Regions from separate parts of the Luteibacter sp. NPDC031894 genome, predicted to be linked through region 2. Evidence: predicted binding sites of a transcription regulator. Region 2 holds the regulator's gene; the other holds the start of a gene.
The links. Region 2 encodes FliA, which starts transcription of late flagellar genes. Its sites were predicted from a motif close to TAAAGTTTNNCNNNCNNNGGCCGATAA; they were not measured.
Positions count from the first base shown of each region.

Region 1 (9,384 bases), on a different contig from region 2:
GAGCAGGCTGATGCCGAGGCCCAACGCCAGCGCAACGATGCTCAGCATACGGATCGTCGCGTACTGCGCGGACTCCTTCGCGAAGATCGCTTGCGCCTCGAGGCGCTTGCCCTCCATGAGCTTCTGCAACTGGCTCTGGCGGTCCATCATCAGCGGACGCACCTGCAGCTCGAGCACGTCGCTGGCGCCCTCGTCACCCTGGTTCAGCGCGTCGAGCATGTCGCTCTTGCTCTGGTCGTAGTCGGCGTTGGTGGACTGCCACTTGTCGTAGTACTTCTTGATGTCGGGCGACATCGGGACCTTGCTGAACTGCTGCTTCACCGCGTTCATCTCGGTCTGGTACTTCTGGAACTCCGCGACCTTCTGCTTCACCTGGTCCGGCTTGCCGACCTTGGCCGCGGCCTCGCCCATGACCACGAACGACATGAGCGAATTGGTGTTGATGCGCGCAAGCATCTCCGACGGTGCCAGCTCTTCCTCGTAGATCTGGCGCATGCCTTCGTTCTGGAAGTGCATGGCGCCGAGGCCGACGATCGCGCCGCCGATCAGCATGAGCGTGAGCAGGCCGAGCACGCCGTAGAGGCGTCCGCGGATGGTCATGGCAGGCATTTTGAACTTGAACTTCTTCATTGCGGTTCCAATCGGCAAGGTGCGGCAAGGGCAAACCAGGCATCACGGTGGGCAAGCCTGGATGGCCTCCCGGTGTTCATACGCTCAGGCGACGGCTTTCACATCCGACGAGGCCAGCGCGGCCTCGAGCATCTGCGCATCCTGGGGCTGGAGCAGGCGATCCACATCGAGGAGCAGCACCATGCGCTCGCCGACCGAGGTCAGGCCCTTCAGGTATTCGGTGTCGACGGTGGTGCCCATGTCCGGCACGGGGCGCACGGCGCCCGGCACGACATCGACCACGTCCGAGACTGCGTCGACCACCACGCCGAACTGGCGGCCCGCGACCATCACGATCACGCAGACGGTGGTGGCGGTGTACTCCTCGCGGGCAAGACCGAAGCGCAGGCGCAGGTCCAGCACGGGAACGATCGCGCCGCGCAGGTTGAGCACGCCGAGCACGTAGGACGGAGCCTGCGGAATGCGCGTGACGGGCGTCCAGCCACGGATTTCACGGACGGCGAGGATGTCGACGCCGTACTCCTCGTTCCCGAGGTTGACGGTGAGGTACTGCGCGGCCTCGTCGGACGCGGCGGTGGCGGAATTGGCTTGCTCGTTCATGTCGTTCCCACGGCGGATCGGATCGGCGGTTCGGGACCCCTTCCCAAGGGGTATCGGCCGCGGCCGTTGGGACTTGAGGGGGAAATCCGTGACTGCTGGCCCCAGGAGAGGTATTGCGGTCATCTGGTGTAGGAGCCGCTATAGCGGCGAGAGCATCCTTGCCGCTATGTCGCAAGGTCTTCTCGCCGCTATAGCGGCTCCTACATCACCAGGGGCTCGCAGGCAGCCTCAGGCAGCCTTCTTGCGGCCCTGCATGCGAACCAGCCCAGCCACGTCGGCAATGAGCGCCACGGAGCCATCGGCCAGGATCGTCGCGCCGGAAATCCCCGCCACGCGGCGGTAGTTGGCTTCCAGCGACTTCACCACCGCCTGCTGCTGGCCGATGAGTTCGTCGACGAAAAGACCGATGCGCGTGCCCTCGCCTTCCACGACGATGACAATGCCTTCGTCGATCGCCCGGCGACGGCCATCGCAGCCGAACACGTCGAAGAGACGAACGATCGGCAGCCAGTGGTCGCGGAAGCGGAATAGCTCGCCGCCGCCCGCCACGCTGCGCACGGCGTCCGGCTTCACCTGCACCGATTCCACGATGGAAACCAGCGGGACGATGTAGGTCTCCTCGCCCACCGCGGCGGTGAGGCCGTCGATGATGGCGAGCGTGAGCGGCAGCGTGATCGTGAAGGTCGTACCGCTGCCCTGTGTGCTGCGGATACCGACGGTGCCGCCGAGGTCCATGACGTTGCGACGGACGACGTCCATGCCCACGCCACGTCCCGAGAGGTCGGTGGTGGCGGCGGCGGTGGAGAACCCGGCTTCGAAGATCAGGTCGGCCACGGCCTCGTCGGTCATGCCGTCACCGGAGGCGATGATGCCGCGCTGCACGGCCTTCGCCACGATGGCGTCGCGGTTCAGGCCGGCGCCATCGTCGGCGACTTCCACCACGATGGAACCGCCACGATGGAAGGCTTCCAGGCGCAGGGTGCCTGTGTCGGACTTGCCTGCGGCGAGACGCCTCGCGGGGCCTTCCAGGCCATGGTCGATGGCGTTGCGCACGAGGTGGACCAGCGGATCGCCAATCTTCTCGAGCACGGTCTTGTCGAGCTCGGTGGTCTCGCCGCGCAGGTCGAGCACCACTTTCTTCTCGAGCTTCTGCGCCAGATCGCGGACCAGGCGCGGAAAGCGGTTGAACACCGTGCTGATGGGCAGCATGCGGATGCTCATGACGCTTTCCTGCAGCTCGCGCGTATGGCGGCCCAGCTGGGCGAGGCCATGGCGCAGCATTTCCAGCTGCGACGCATCGACGCCGTCATGAAACTGGCTGAGCATCGACTGCGTGATGACCAGTTCACCCACGAGGTTGATCAGGGTGTCGATCTTCTCGATGCCGACGCGGACGGAACTGGATTCGCTGTTAGCGGCCACGTCACGCACGGCACGCGGCGCGGACGGCGCCGCCGGAGCGGCAGCAACCGGCGCCGGCGCGGCGATACGCGGTGTCAGGCTGAGGTCGCAATCGCCGTCGACCCAGTCGAACACACCTTCGACAGCGGCGCGCTTGCCGCCGGCATCGAGGTGGAGCGTCCAGCCAAGGTAGGACGACGAGGCATCCATATCGGCCAGCGCGGGAAGCTTGCTGACGTCGCACTCGACGCGCAGCGGACCCATGGCGCCGAGTTCGCGGAACATGCGTGCCGGGTCGTTGCCGGTCTTCAGCAGGTAATCGAATGGGCGGAACGCGATGTCCCAGCCCTCGATCGCCTCGACGGGCGCGGCGACCTTTGCTGCCGCCGGTGCGGCGACGCTACCGCCCGATACCATCGCCGAGAGCTCGGCCAGCAGCGCCTGGCTCTCGGCCGTCGCCGCGGGCTTGCCCGCCATCGACAGCGCGAGCATGTCGCGCACGGTGTCGCCGGAGCGGAGCAACAGCTCCACCACGGCCTTTTCCATGGGACGGCGGCCGCTACGGACCTCGTCCATCAGGTTCTCGGCCACGTGGGTGAAGGCTGCCACGTCGGTGAATCCGAACGTGGCCGCGCCACCCTTGATCGAGTGGGCGGCACGGAACACGACATTGATCAGTTCCGGGTCGTCCGCACCCTCATCCAGCGCGAGGAGCGCCTGCTCCATGGCGTCGAGGCCGTCGAGGCTCTCCTCGTGGAACGCCTTGTGGAATTGCGCCAGATCGACTTTGGACATGAGGGTGGATCCTGGATTACCGGAACGTCTTGGAGCGGATTAACCGAGCACGCGGGCCACGGTGGCCAGCAGCTGGTCGGGGTCGAACGGCTTCACCAGCCAGCCGGTGGCACCGGCCGCCTTGCCTTCCATCTTCTTTTCCGGGTTCGACTCGGTCGTGAGCATGAGGATGGGCACGCCGCTGTAACCGGCCATCGTGCGCATCTCGCGGACCATGGAGATGCCGTCCATCACCGGCATGTTCACGTCCGCCAGCACCAGGTCGAACTTGGTGCCGCGCGCCGTATCCAGCGCAACCTGGCCGTTATCGGCCTCGTCCACGTCGTGGCCCGCGCCACGCAGGGTGAAGGCCACCATGCTGCGCATGGAGGCCGAGTCGTCTACCGCAAGAATCTTTGCCATCGGAGCACCTTCAGTTCACGCCGGCGTGGGCCGGCAGTTCGATCAAAGCATCAAGACCCAGCACGGACACGCCGCGCCGGAGGCTGTCACTGACACCGGTCCAGGCGACCGGAAGGCCGGCCGCACGGGCGTCGCGGGAGAACGCCGCGAGCACTTGCAGGGCCGCCGTGTCGACCTGGGCCACGGCCGTGCCGTCGAGTTCGACGGGCCCGCCGGCGGCCAGGACAGCCAGCAGCGTATCGCGCAGCGCGGGCGCCGCGGCGATACGCAGGTCGGCATCCAGCGCCAGCGGATCGCGGGGGGCGTCTTTGGAGGATTTCTTCGCCATCGTCCGTACCGTTGGGACCCTTGGCGCGCATCGCCCGGGGGTCGTTCGATGGGCTTATCGGCTTGGTGGGGGAAAGCTTTAGGGGTGTGGGTTGCCCCTCGTTTGTTCCGGCACGCACCTCCCGGACCCAGGGAAGCACGAACCTTACTGATGATTCTGCCGAAGAAGCTTGAACTGTGACGACAAAAGTCCCTCAAGCAAAAGAGGATCCCGGACGTAGCTCAGGTACAGGAGAACCGGAAATTCAGGGAATCCCTGCTCAGCCGGCTCTTCATCGAACAGGTCAAAATTCACTTTAAGCACCGCGACTTCTTCACCTTCGTATTTATGGGAGTAATACACGCCGCCCTGATAGTCACTCTCCCTCTCCTCCATAGCCACGTCCAAAGACAGTTCAACCTCGTTCTTGCTTCGAGAAGAGACTTGTTTTGACATCCGTAAAGAATGAAATAGCGCATGACCCTAATGTTGCTACTCTTCAGCGACTCAGCCTCCCCACTCCACAGATCGTCTAGAAGCGACTTCTTAGTAATTGGTGATCAAACTCTCAGAGAAATTCAATCCCACCAGACTCCGAATCTATCTCGAGAGCAAAATGAAGCGACATCAAGAATCCTCAACAAGGATAGGAAGAATATCCAACGAGTCTCTTAGATCTCCAGCGACCTCGGTTGCGAGCTGAAGCAGCTCTCAAACCAGGTCCTAGACCGCCCAAACATCCTCCCGGCCTCCTTCAGATGCCGCGCCAAGATCGAGTTCGCCACGTCGCGTCACAAGGAAGCGGATTTTGCGTCGTTCAGAGCGAGCGCCAACGCTTCGGCCGCATCGCGTTGCCCACCGATCACCGTATATATGAGACATACCCATGTCGCTGCGTCAATGTAGTGCCCTCGGGATATCCAGCCGTCAAGACTTTTTGCGAGGACCTTTCGACCCCAAGCGAAAATCTCTTCCCGCTCTTCACTGAGGTTCTCCCAGGACGACGCCACGGCGTAGCCAAACTTCCTCGGTGAAGCCGCACTACCTCGTTTAACGGCACCGGTACCGACGAGCGTTTCGTATTCAGATGTCGCGCGACCGGGCTCGCCTGCGAGCAGAGCCACAGGCATAAATTGATCGAATCTAAGTCCCTTCATATGTGCCGGTAGATAGGCATGCTCGTCATACGCCGCCACTAGCTCCGATCGGAGCGCCGCCTTCCAGACGCCAACATCGATCGCATCGCCCGATAGCCATTCCGCCACCCCTAGTGCCTCATTGAGCCTATAGATGTGAAATTCCGGAGCGGTACCGAAGTCTTCCCTGAGGTCAATCGCACCACGAAGCCACTCGCGACACTTTGGAATCGAATCTCGAACATCGTTGAGCAAACCCACAAAACCTGCCAGGGCGATGAACTCAACGAGGCTCCGAGCCACATTTCCCATTGGCCTGTCAGGACGGAATCTCGCTTCGTTCACGAAGGAAATCGTGAATTCCTTCATGCTCTTCGTAATCAGCTTTTCATCGAACTTCATGAAGAGTTGCAAACCTTGCCGCCGCAGTAGCGGACCTGATAGGAGTTTTTGCGTTACCCGACCAACCGTATTCCTTCTCCTTAACGTCGGGTCGAAGGAGCTTGAAGTGTTAGGGCGAAAGCCGGGTAAGGGGCGCACGTAAAGACGCAGAATGATGGAGCACAACAGTTCCCGTCATGGCTGGCATATGCCACTGCCGTGGTGCGACACCACCAGTGCGGCAACTGTGGGCGGGTCAAATATCGTTCACTGAACCCCGTAGATCGCCCGGCGCAGGGCAACCTGAGCATCCGCCGCTGCTGTGCGCGACGCAGCTGCTCTTGTTTGTCCAGCGTGGTCTGCTGCGCCGAGGCGTTACCGCCGGCCCCGATCGCAAGCAGGGAAATCAGCCCGTATGCCGTTGTGCGCCAACGGCCTTCCCCTGAAAACCTCATTTTCCTGCTACTCCAAACCGTCCTGGTTCAAGGGCGCGCGGGAACTCTCTCGAGTGCCGCGGCCCGGCTCTTCATCGCTCGATTTCGGCAGGCAACCCCCAAACTTTAGGGCCGCCCGACGATTACGAAATTTCCTGAAGCGAATTATGATTTTTTCTTAATTTCACCAGTAAACGTCGTATTCATATCGACACACTGTCATGAGCGGGAAAGACTCGACCTTCGTTAGCGCTCGACGAGACGCGTGTGTCCACGCGCATCCGATCCGCGCGCGGGGCTTTGGCCTGTGGCCGTTGCGGGGAGCAATTTCAATGAAGAATGTCGATCGGTTCCAGCGCGCGGGGACGCGCCGTCATGTAGGCCTGCACCGATTCGCGCGCCGCGCTCTTGCGACTTCGGTCTTGCTGGCGTGCGCCCACGTGGCAACGGCGCAGTCGTTGACTGGCGGGCTCTATGGACATGAATCCGCCGGCACGGGGGTGACAGTCCGCGTCGCGAGCTCGGCCACGGGCTTTCATCGGGACGTAACGCCCGACGCCGACGGCCGGTACTCGGTCGCCGGGCTCAATCCCGGAACGTACCAGGTGACCCTCATCCGCAACGACCAGCCGCTCGGCACCTACGACGTGGTCGTCAACCCGAACCGCAACGCATCCGTACCGGACCTCGGCGCGGCCACGGCAGCGACACCAGCGGACGCCGACGCAAGCGACCTGGCCGGCGTGCAGGTCTCGGCCACGGCGATGGCGACGAACATCATGCCGATCGACGTCAGCACGCCCGAACTCAGCACCAGCTACAACTACAAGCTAATCGATGCCCTGCCCGTCGACCGCAGCCCGGAAAGCGTGGCGAGGCTGGATTCCAGCGTCCGCTTCGACCAGCACAACACCGGTTTCGTCTCCATCGGTGGCGCCAGTCCGGCGGAGAATCGTTACTACTACAACGAGTTCGACGTCACCAACGACAAGACCTCGCTAGGTTCCACGACGCTGCCTGCCGAGGCTATCAGCGACACCCAACTGATCACCGGAGGCGCCAGCGCTTCCTGGACGAACGCCACCGGCGGCGTGCTCTCCTCGACGATCAAGCAGGGTAGCAACCAGTTCCGTGCCGGCTATTCGTTGTACTTCACGCCGCCGACCTCGCGCTGGTTGAACCCGCGCGGCCACAACACGCTGAACGCGATCGGCGACTACACCAGCTACACCTCGGCCAACAATCACGACGGCGTGGCCCAGCAATATCTCTGGGCCTCCGGCGCCCTGGTGAAAGACAAGCTCTTTTTCTTCGCGCTGCTGGGTAACGATCCGGCGAGCAAGAGTCAGGCTTACAACCAGACGCAGAAGCAGGTCTCCAGCGACCGCGACAAGAATTACCTGCTCAACCTGACCTGGAACATCACGGGCAACCAGTCGCTGAACGTCCTCGCACATCGCGACTACTCGCAGACCTTCAATAATTTCTACGATCTCGACGAAGACTACGACCCCAGATCCGTGGGCGCGTATCGCGCCTGGAGCCAGACTCGCACGGACAGCCGCTTCCTCATCGGCAACTACCACTGGCAGATCAACGACGACCTGGCGTTACGCCTGATGGGCGGTTACCTCGGCTCCATCGTGTATTCGCCAAGCTCCGGCGAGCAGGACACCGCCTTCCCCTACGTCACGTCCTATGACACCGCCACCCAGGTGCAGACCAACATCGGACGCAATAACGCCGCATACGTGTACTCGCCGTCCGACTATTGGCGCCGTGGCTGGAAAGGCGACCTCACTTGGCAGCTGGGCGATCACAAGCTGGTGTTCGGCGGCGAGTACTACAAGCACTCCCTCGCCAGCACCACCAACTCGGTGCCGGCTGGCTGGTTCACTTACTACAACCAGGCCAACGTCGCCTTGCTCAATGGTTCGCTGTCGCCTGCCGAAGGGCGCTATGTAAGCCAATATGTGGACCTTGAAGGTGGCTCATTCGAGACGATCAACAAGGGCGCCTATGTGGAGGATTACTGGCAGGCCACGGATCGCATGCTGCTCTACGGCGCCTTGCGCTGGGACAACTACATCTACAAGGACGGCGTGGGCAACCAGTTCATGCGGCTGCCCACCACGTCGCCGCGGCTTGGCTTCTCCTGGGACGTGAATGGCGACAGTACGCTCAAGGTCGGCGGCAGCCTCGGCAAATATTCCATCCCGCTCCCGTCTTCCTTCAGCTTCGGCGTCGCGGAGCCGCGCACCACGTATACCAACTACTACACCTACACCGGCGTCGACCCGAACACGCAGGCCCCCATCGGACTCAGCCAGATCGGCAGCACCTACTACTACAACCAGGGTGTGCCGACACCCGCACAGATCGCCGCCACGAACGTCAAGGCGCCTTACCAGTACGAGGCCCAGCTCTACGTGCAGAAGCAGCTCACGCCCGAGTGGTCGGGCCTGGTGCAGCTGGGCTGGACCGATCTGCGCCGTGTCGTCGAGGACACCTGTTACGGCGGCGGGGTGCAGGCTTACGCGCAGTCGCACGGCTACCCCGGCTACGAGCAGAACGACACCACCTGTTGGCTGGTGAACCCGGGCGAGAAGTTCACCCTGAAGCGCGACTATGACGGCGACGGCCAGGTCGAGGCCCTCGATATCCCGGGCGCCGCGATCGGCATACCCCGGCCGAAGCACAAGTACTACAACCTCAAGCTCGGCCTGACGCATGCGTCGTCACCGGCGGAACCGTACTTCCTCAACCTGAGCTACACCTACGCCCGTGAGTACGGCAATACCAATGGGTTGATCGACGAGGAGCGCCGCAACGCCGGCTGGATCGGCCAGACCACCGCTTTCAACTATCCCGCCGTGATGGCCGGCAGCAACGGCAACCTCGCCGGCGACATTCGCCACAGCCTCACCGCCACGGGGACCTATGACTTCGCCAATGGCTTGTCGTTGGGCGGCGTGTTCACGGCGCACACCGGCGCGCCGACCAGTTGCATCGGCACGGTGCCCGACAGCAACGACCCCGCGTATCCCCTCGGCGCGGCCACGCATTATTGCGATGGCGTCGTCGACAAGCAGGGCACCGATCGTCGGCTGCCGTTCTTCTGGCAGCTCGATCTCTCGGCCACGTACCACTGGACGATCAACGCGGCCAACGACCTCAGCCTGCAACTCAGGATGACCAACGTCACCAATCGCCAGGGCACGATCGACATCAACCAGGCTTACGATACGGGGTCGCTCATCGGCGACAGCACGACCCAGAGCGTGAACTACCACGCCGC
Region 1 is NZ_JBNNMV010000001.1:95,531-104,914, reverse strand. Features, by position in the region: gene ACQKIE_RS00515 (methyl-accepting chemotaxis protein) at 1-630, opposite strand, end outside; gene ACQKIE_RS00510 (chemotaxis protein CheW) at 715-1,230, opposite strand; gene ACQKIE_RS00505 (chemotaxis protein CheA) at 1,459-3,426, opposite strand; gene ACQKIE_RS00500 (response regulator) at 3,466-3,828, opposite strand; gene ACQKIE_RS00495 (STAS domain-containing protein) at 3,839-4,156, opposite strand; gene ACQKIE_RS00490 (hypothetical protein) at 4,301-4,591, opposite strand; gene ACQKIE_RS00485 (hypothetical protein) at 4,927-5,673, opposite strand; gene ACQKIE_RS00480 (TonB-dependent receptor) at 6,419-9,384, shown strand, end outside.
Region 1: the regulator FliA is predicted to act here: its motif matches at 4,211-4,237, upstream of ACQKIE_RS00495 (STAS domain-containing protein).

Region 2 (9,384 bases):
ACCGATGATGCCCATCGTCGGCGAATAGGCGCCGGCGTTCTCGAACACCTTCGCCGCTTCGATATCGGTGTGCTCGCGGGCGAACACTTCCACTTCGAGGACGGAACGCATGGCGTCCGGCTCGGTACCGTCCACGAGCAGTTGCAGCCCCTTGCGGATGAAGGGATCCGTTTCGCGCTCGATGGCGGGCTCCAGGCCGAGGAGGCCGGTGCGCCGGGAGATTTCGCTCCAGCCGACGATGCGGCTGACGAGGTCTGCGGATTCGATATCCGGTGGCCGGTACACCCAGGGCAACATGCTCCACGCACGCTTGAGCACCGCGCCCGGGGTCTGCACGAGCAGGGCCGCGAAGGTACCGACGAAGACGATGATGAACGCGGCCGGGTTCCACAGGGCGTCGAGGCTCGAGCCCTTGAGGATGGTGCCCAGGATGATGACCACGAAGGCCAGGATCGTTCCGACGACGCTCACGATATCCATGTCAGACAGCCATCCTCAGAGTCGGCAGGACCTGCCCCCCATCGTCGGCGAGGCCAGAGAGATCCAGTACGAGCGAGATCCGTCCGTCGCCCGTGATCGTGGCGCCTGCCACGCCCGGTACGTCCTTCAGGAAGGGGCCGAGTGGCTTGGCCATGACGTCTTCGCGGCCGAGCACTTCGTCGACGAGGCAGCCGAGCGTCTGGTGCCCGATCTGCACCACGACCACGTGTCCGCCCTTCCCCGTCGCACCGGCCCAGCGGCCCAGGTCGGCGAGCGGCAAGGCACGCTGGCGGTGCGAGGCGACGATGCGGCCGTCGAGTTCCTGGATCTGCCCCGGCACGAGCTCGAAAACCTCGGCCACGTTGGACAGCGGCAGCGATAGCAGCCGGTTGCCGACCCGTACCATCAGCACGCGCAGGATCGCCAGCGTCAACGGCACGGAGAGTCGCACCGTGCTGCCGTGGCCGACGCGCGAATCGATCGACAGCGTGCCGCCGAGTTCGACGATCTTCGTCTTGACCACGTCCATACCGACGCCACGGCCGGAGATGTCGGACACCTGGCTGGCGGTGGAGAAGCCGGGACGGAACACAATTTCGTAGCACTCGCGCTCGTCGAGACGCGCGGCCTGCTCCTCGTCCATCAAGCCCTTTTCGACCGCCTTGCGGCGCAGGACTTCAGGGTCCATGCCCTTGCCGTCGTCGGTGACGGTGATGACGATGCGGTCGCCGAACTGGCCCGCCGCGAGGCGCACGGTGCCAGCGCGCGACTTACCCTCGCGGGCACGCACGTCAGGCATTTCGATGCCGTGGTCCACGGCGTTGCGCAGCAGGTGCACCAGCGGATCGGCCAGGGCCTCCACCACGGTGCGGTCGATATCGGTGTCCTCGCCTTCCGTGACGAGTTCGATCTCCTTGCCGAGCTGCCGTGCGAGATCGCGCACGATGCGCGGGAAACGCGAGAACAGCTTGCCTACCGGCTGCATGCGCATGCGCAGCACGGCGTTCTGCAGGTCTTCGGCCACGCGCTCGAGCTCGCCGATGGCGCGTTCCATCGGATCGTTCGTGCCACGCGGCGCGAGGTTGCTCAAGCGGTTGCGAACCAATACAAGTTCGCCGGCCGCGTCGACGAGGCCGTCCAGGCGCTGCGTGTCGACGCGCACGGTGGTGTCGGCGGTGGAGGCGGCGCGCTTCTCGGTCTGCGGCTTCGCGGCTTCCGCCGCGGCGGCCGGGGCCGGCGTGGAAGGCCTTGCGGGCTGGTCGGCCGCCATGGCGGGAGCCACGGGTGCACTCGCGGACCCGGGAGCGGCCGTACCGTGCAGGCTGTCGAGCAGGGCCTCGAATTCGTCGTCGCTGATGCCGTTGCCATCCACGGACACGGCCGGAACTGCCGCGGCGGGCGCTGGCGTGGACACCGCCGCCTCCGGCTCGGCGCCGGGGGCGCCCGTGCCGTAGAGCGAGTCGAGCAATGCCTCGAATTCGTCGTCGGAAATGGTCCCCGACGCGGCGGGCGCGGGCTCGCGGTCGCTACGTGCCGCGTCGAGCATCGCCTCGAATTCGTCTTCGATGGGGTCGTACGGACGCGACGGCACGGTCGACGCCGAGCTCGCGACAACCGGTGCAGCCAACGCCACCGGCGGCGCCGATACGGCGCGGCCCGGGATCAACAGGCGGTCCAGCAGCGAACGCGGGGCGGCGTCGATCGGCACGCCGCCATCGGCGGCACGCATCATGTCGTTGAGGAGGTCGAGCGACTCCAGCAGCGCGTCCATGAAGCCCGCATTGAGCACGACGGCCCCGTTGCGCGCTTCGTTGAGGAGGTCTTCGGCCCGATGGCACAGCTCCACCATCGGATTGAGGCCGAGGAAACCCGCCCCGCCCTTCACCGTGTGGAACGCACGGAACACCGCGTTCAACAGGTCCGTGTCGCCCGGCGACGACTCGAGGTCCACGAGCTGTTCGCCCAGGCTCTCGAGCAGTTCCCGCGCCTCGATGAGGAAGACGTTGAGCAGCTCGTTGTCCAGCTCCACGCTCATAGGGCGCTCAGAAGCCGAATTCGCTGAGGAGGCGATCCACTTCGTCCTGGCTGACCTTGTCCGCGGCCGGTGCCGCGCCACCCGCCAGGGAGCCGGTCAGGCGCACCAGTTCCACCAGCGACGACTCGACCTTGGCCATGAAGGCCTCGACCTGGGCCACGCGCTGGCCGGAGAGGTCCTGCCAGGACTGCGCCTCGACCATTTCGCCGAAGCCGATGTCGCAGCTCTGCGCGAAGTCGCCCACACGCACGGCGAGGGCCGTGGCGTTGGTGGCGAAGGCGGGATCCGCCTGGTCGAGCACCAGCACCTCGTCGGCCTGGCGGGCGAGCGCCTGGGCCTGCGGGCGCAGCTTTTCGCTGAAGTCGAGCGTGCGATGCGCGGCCTGCGAGCTCATCTCGAGCACGTCGCGCAGGTGCTTGCGCGCGTCGCTCATGTTCCCCGGCACGCCATCGTGGGAAATGTCGGCCGCCAGGCGACGCGCGGATTCGTGCAGGTCGCGCGCGAGGTGGCCCAGCGCCAGGAACAGGTGCTGTTCGCGCGTGCGCAGCAGGCGGTCGAGCGCCTGTTCGAAGGCGGCCGGGTCGTCGGCGTCGAGCAGCTCGCGCAGTTCGGGAGCCACGTCGTGGCCGGTCGTAAGCATGGTGTTCATCGTCGTTCCTTAGCCCGCGGCCGCGGCGAGTCGTTCGAAGATCTTGTCGAGTTTTTCCTTGAGGGTGACCGCGGTGAATGGCTTGACGACGTAGCCGTTCACGCCGCTCTGGGCGGCCGCGATGATCTGGTCGCGGTTGTTCTCGGCCGTGACCATCAGCACCGGCATCGCCTTCAGCGCCGCGTCCGCGCGGATCGCCCGCAACAGGTCGATGCCGGTCATGTTCGGCATGTTCCAGTCGGTGACGACGAGGTCGAACGGTTGGGCGCGCAACATCGCGAGCGCGGCGTTACCGTCTTCGGCTTCCTGGATCAGGGTGTTGGTGAAGCCCAGTTCCACCAGGAGGTTCCTGACGATGCGTCGCATGGTGGAGAAATCGTCCACCACGAGGATCTTCATGTTCTTGTCCAAACTATTTCTCCGCCTTGCTACCGCGCGTTCGTCAATGCTTGTCTTTCCAACCCGACATGCGTGCCCGGAGGCGAATGAGGGCCTGGCCGTGGATCTGGCACACCCGCGATTCGCTCACGCCCAACACCGCACCGATTTCCTTCAGGTTGAGTTCTTCATCGTAGTACAGCGACATGACCAGCTTTTCGCGCTCCGGCAGTCCGTCGATCGACTGCGCCAGCGCGTCCCGCAGGCCTTCCTTCTCGAACAACCCATCCGGACCGGCGGCATCCGGGTCGGCCACGTCGATCGCCGCACCCTCGTCGCCTTCCGGCGCCGTGAGGCTCAGCAACCGCGCGCTCGCCGCGTCGGCCAGGATCTGGTTGTATTCCATGGCGTCGATGCCCAGCCGCTTCATCACTTCCGCGTCTTCGGCGTCGCCACCCGTCTCGTTTTCGATCTGCCTCGTCACCTCCGCGACCTCGCGCAACTTCCTGTGCACGGAGCGCGGTGTCCAATCCGTCTTGCGCAGTTCGTCCAGCATGGCGCCACGTATGCGGATGCCCGCATAGGTTTCGAAGCTGGCCGCGCGAGTCGGCGAGTAATTTCTTGCGGCCTCCAGCAGTCCGATCATTCCGGCCTGCATGAGGTCGTTCGCATCCACGCTCGGCGGCAGCCTGCCCATCAGGTGATAGGCGATACGGCGCACCAGCGGCGCGTGGGTTTTTACCAGTTGATCCGCCGGGATACGCGTGATCTCGAGATATTCGGTCGCGACGCTCACAGTGGCAGCCCTCCTCCCAAGTGGGACCGCTCGGCGAAAAAGCCGATGCGGCCCTGTGCCCGGGGTTCGGGTTCACCCCATGTATCGACCGACCTGGCCAAATTCTTGAATCCGACCGCGGAGCGGCTGCTCGGCCAGGCGTCGACCACGGCCGCCTGGCGGCGGATGGCCTGGCGCAGGTATTCGTCGTGCGGAACCATGCCCATGAAATCCAGGGACACGTCGAGGAAGCGATTGGTCACCCGGGACAGCTTCTCGAACAACTGCCGGCCTTCCTGGGCGTGGCGGACCATGTTGGCCACGATGCGGAAGCGGTTGACCGCGAACTCGCGGCTCATGACCTTGATCAGGGCATAGGCGTCGGTGAGCGAGGCGGGTTCATCGCAGACCACGACCACCACCTCGTCCGAGGCCGCCGCGAACATCGACACGCTGTCGGAGATGCCGGCCGCCGTGTCGACGATCAGGTACTCGGGCGCCAGGGGGTATTCGTCGAAGGCGCGGATGACGGCGGCGTGTTCGATGTTCGGCAACTGCGCCATGCGCCGCGTGCCGGACGTGGCCGGGATCACCTTCAGCCCGTGCGCCGCCTCGAGGATCAGGTCCTCGATCCGGCATTCGCCCTCCAGCATGTGGCCGAGGTGGCGGGTCGGCTGCAGGCCGAGCAGGACGTCGATGTTCGCCATGGCGAGATCGGCGTCGAGGAGGAGGACGTCACGGCCGCCCATGGCGAGCGCCATGCCGAGATTGACCGCCACCGTGGTCTTGCCCACGCCGCCCTTGCCGCCCGCGATCGCGATGCTGCGTGTGGGGCGACGGTCGGCGAGCCAGTTGAGACCGGCGGCCTGGGTGGATTCGACGTGTGTGCTCATGAAGGAAGTCACTGCCGTATAGATATGTCTGTGTCGGAGGCCGGTCAGGCCAGGGCCGCGGTCGCCGTGCCGAAGCGTTCGGCAAGCAGGGCGTCGTCGGGTTCTTCGTTGCGCTGCTTCAGCAGCTGTGCCGCGAGGCAGACCAGCTTGCGCGCGTCAGCCGTGGCGATGTCCTCGGGCACCCGCTGCCCGTCGGTCGTGTGGTCGAGCGGCAGGTTGTGGCGGATGAGGGCCGAGAGAGCGCCGCCGATCAGCGGCGCTTCGTCGAGCTTGGTGAGGATCGCGCTCTGCGGTGCCAGCGGCGCATAGGCGCGGATCGCGTTGTCAATGGCCTGGGCCTGCGCGTTGGCGGCGAGGACGAGGCACACGCGCACGTCCGAGGTGGCCCGCAGCGTGTCGAACTGCTGTTGCAGCTTGGGATCGTTGCCGGCCAGCCCGGCCGTATCCACCAGCACGGTGTGCTTGCCGCGCAACTGGAGCAGGACGTTGCGCAGGCTGGTCGCGTCGTTCGCGTTGAACACGCGCACGCCCAGCAGGCGGCCGTAGTGCTCGAGCTGCGCGCCGGCGCCGATGCGGTACTGGTCGGCGCTGATCAGCGCGACGTTGGAGGCGCCGTGGCGCAGGACGGCGCGCGCGGCGAGCTTTGCGATCGTGGTGGTCTTGCCCACGCCTGTGGTGCCGACCAGCGCGGTGACGCCGCCGCCGACCGTATCGAAGTTGCGGCCGCTCGTGCGGATGTTGCGCGAGAGCAGGCCCAACGGCAGGTAACGCGCCTGGTCCGGCGTCATGCCAGGCGGCAGTTCGGCGCAGAGTGCGCGGGCCACGTCGCCGTCGATGCCCAGGCGGGTCATCTCGCGGAGCACGCGGGCGCGCAGCGGCTGCTCGCGATCCATCTGGTTCCACGCGAGCGTCGAAAGCTGGACCTCGAGCATCTCGCGCAGGTTGTTGATTTCCGCACGCACGCCATTTACCGCGGCGTCGTTGTTCGGTACCACGGTGGCGGCGCGGACGACGTCGGCCACGCTGGCGGCCAGCGCGGCGCTGGACTGGCGCTGCGGCGCGTTCTCGTTTGCCGGCGCACCGGACTTCGCGGCGCGCTCGACGGCGGCGGCGGTCGCGGCGCGGGCCTGGTCGATGCGGGCGGCACGCTCGGTTTCGTCGCGCAGCGCACGCAACGGCGTTTCCTCGCGCTTGGGCGCTTCGAGGCCGAAGCCGGCCTCGCGCACCAGCGCTTCGTCATAATCGAGCGCGGCGATGATCTCTATGCCGTCGTCCAACCGGCGGGTGGACAGGATCACGGCATCCGGGCCCTGTTCGTCCCTTACCTGGCGCATGGCCTGGCGCATGTCCGGCGCAACGAATCGCTTGATTTTCATCTCTGTCCTGTCCTCGTCCTGGCGCCCTCATCCCGGAACGCCGCATGCCTTGGTAGTTCGCGCCCCGATCCGCGCGCTGTCTCTTCGCTTACCGCCCGAGGGCCGTCACCAGCTTGACGCGTCGGTTGTCCGGAACCTCGTTGTACGCAAGTACATGCAGGTTTTGGGCCACATGGCGGGTGAAGCGTGAAAGCCATGGACGGAGTGCCGGCGAGACCAGCAGCACCGCCGGTTCGCCCGCCGCTTCCTGGCGGCGCGCCGCGTCCGCGACGCTTTGCTGCAGGCGATCGGCAAGCCCCGGCTCGACGGCCGCGCCCGCCGGGCCGCCGCCTTGTAGGGATTGCAGCAGGATCTGCTCCAGTTCCGGCGCCAAAGTTATGACGGGAACTTCCGAACCGAGTCCGGCGATTTCCTGCACGATCTGTCGGCCGAGCGTCACGCGCACGGCTGCTGCGAGGACACCTGGATCCTGGCTCTGTCCCGCGTGCTCGGCAAGGGACTCGACGATGCCGCGGAAGTTGCGGATCGGCACGCGCTCGGCGAGCAGGTTCTGCAGCACTTTGACCACGGCGCCAAGCGAGAGGCGCTTCGGCACCAGGTCTTCCACCAGCTTCGGTGTCTGCTGGGCGAGGCGGTCGAGCAGCTGCTGCACGTCCTGGTGGCCGATGAGCTCGTGGGCGTGGTTCTGCAGGATGTGAGAGAGGTGCGTGGCGATCACGGTAGCCGGGTCGACCACGGTGTAGCCCAGCGTCTGCGCGTGCTCGCGCATGCCCGGTTCGATCCACACCGCGTCCAGGCCGAAGGCGGGATCGCGCGTGGCGATACCGTTGATGGTGCCGTGCACGCGACCGGGATCGATCGCGAGCATGCGCTCGGTGTGGATCTCCGCCTCGCCCATGGGCACGCCCATCAACGAGATGCGATAACCGTGCGGAGCGAGGTCGAGGTTGTCGCGGATGTGCACCGACGGAATCAGGAAGCCCAGTTCCTGCGAGAGCTTGCGGCGCACCGATTTGATCCGCGCCATCAATTCGCCACCCTGTGCCTTGTCCACCAGGGGAATGAGGCGATAGCCGACTTCCAGGCCGATGGTGTCCACCTGGGCGACGTCCTCCCATGACAGTTCCAGCCGCTCGGCCGGCGGGGCCGATTCCAGCGCCAGCTCGGTGCCCGGCGCGCCCGCACCGGCGGCGGGGCCAGCGGCGGCTTCCAGTTGGTGCTGGTGCAGTTTCCAGGCGGCGAAGCCGGCGATCCCGGCCAGGATCAGGAACGGAAGATTGGGCATCCCGGGAATGAGTCCCATCGTACCGAGCACCGCGGCGGCGACGCCCAGCGCCTTCGGCTGGCCGAAGAGCTGGCCCATCACGTGCTTGCCCATCTCCTGCGACTTCGACACGCGGGTGACGATCACGGCCGTGGCGATCGAGAGCATGAGGCCGGGCACCTGCGCCACGAGGCCATCGCCGATGGTCAGCAACGTATACGTGCGCGCGGCTTCGGCGGCCGAGAGGCCGTGCTGGAGCATGCCGATGAAGAAGCCACCGATGATGTTGATCGCGAGGATCAGCATGCCCGCGGTGGCGTCGCCCCGGACGAACTTGGACGCACCGTCCATCGAGCCGTAGAAATCCGCTTCCTCGCGCACTTCCTGGCGGCGCTCGCGCGCCTGCTCCTGCGTCAAGAGGCCGGCGTTGAGGTCCGCGTCGATCGCCATCTGCTTGCCGGGCATAGCGTCGAGGGTGAAGCGGGCGGTCACTTCGGACACGCGGGTCGCACCCTTCGTGACGACCACGAAGTTGATGATGGTGAGAATGGCGAAGACGACGAAGCCGACGGCGAAATTGCCGCCGATGACGAACTCGCCGAAGGCCTCGATGACCTTGCCCGCGGCGCCGGGTCCGTTGTGGCCGTGCAACAGCACGACGCGGGTGGAGGCGATGTTCAACGCCAGGCGGAGCAAGGTGGCGAACAGCACCACCGTGGGGAACGAGGCCAGTTCCAGTGGCCGCATCACGTACATCGTGGCCAGCAGGATCACCAGGGACAACGCGATGTTGAAGGTGAACAGCAGGTCGAGCACGAACGGCGGCAGGGGCAGCATCATCATGCCGAGCATGATCAGCATCGCCACCGGCGCCGCGATGCCGCGGCGGCCGATCTGGCGGAACGTGCCCATGAGGGTGGTGGAGGCTGCCATCGTCAGTTGTCCATGCGGTAGGGACCCATGAGATCAGGGTCGATGTCCTGCTTCGGGAGATCGGGCGGGAGGTCGCCCATGGCGATCGCCTGCTTCAACCGGAACACGTAGGCCAGGATCTGGGCCACGGCGATGTAGAGCGCCGAGGGGATTTCGCGTCCGATGTCCGTCGTGTGATACAAGGCGCGTGCCAACGGCGCGGCTTCGACCACCGGCACCTTGGCGCCGCCGGCCACGTCACGTATCTGCTGGGCGATCAGGTCCACGCCCTTGGCCACCACGCGCGGCGCGCCCATGCGGTCTTCGTCGTATTTCAGGGCCACGGCGAAATGGGTCGGATTGGTCACGATCACGTCCGCCGTCGGAACGTCTTCCATCATGCGGCGCCGGGACATCTGCTGCTGCATCTGACGGATTTTCGACTTCAGTTCCGGACTGCCCTCGTTTTCCTTGTGCTCGTCCTTCACTTCCTGCTTCGTCATCTTCATCTTCTTGGTGAAGCTGAATTTCTGCCACGGCGCATCGACCAGGGCGATCGCGCCGAGCGCACAGGCGAAGACGAGCGAGGCATGCCCAAGGGTGCTGAGGGCATGGGCAATGC
Region 2 is NZ_JBNNMV010000003.1:286,167-295,550, reverse strand. Features, by position in the region: gene ACQKIE_RS11325 (flagellar motor protein) at 1-480, opposite strand, end outside; gene ACQKIE_RS11320 (chemotaxis protein CheA) at 482-2,515, opposite strand; gene ACQKIE_RS11315 (protein phosphatase CheZ) at 2,523-3,164, opposite strand; gene cheY (chemotaxis response regulator CheY) at 3,174-3,575, opposite strand; gene ACQKIE_RS11305 (RNA polymerase sigma factor FliA) at 3,607-4,338, opposite strand; gene ACQKIE_RS11300 (MinD/ParA family protein) at 4,335-5,210, opposite strand; gene flhF (flagellar biosynthesis protein FlhF) at 5,255-6,586, opposite strand; gene flhA (flagellar biosynthesis protein FlhA) at 6,675-8,783, opposite strand; gene flhB (flagellar biosynthesis protein FlhB) at 8,786-9,384, opposite strand, start outside.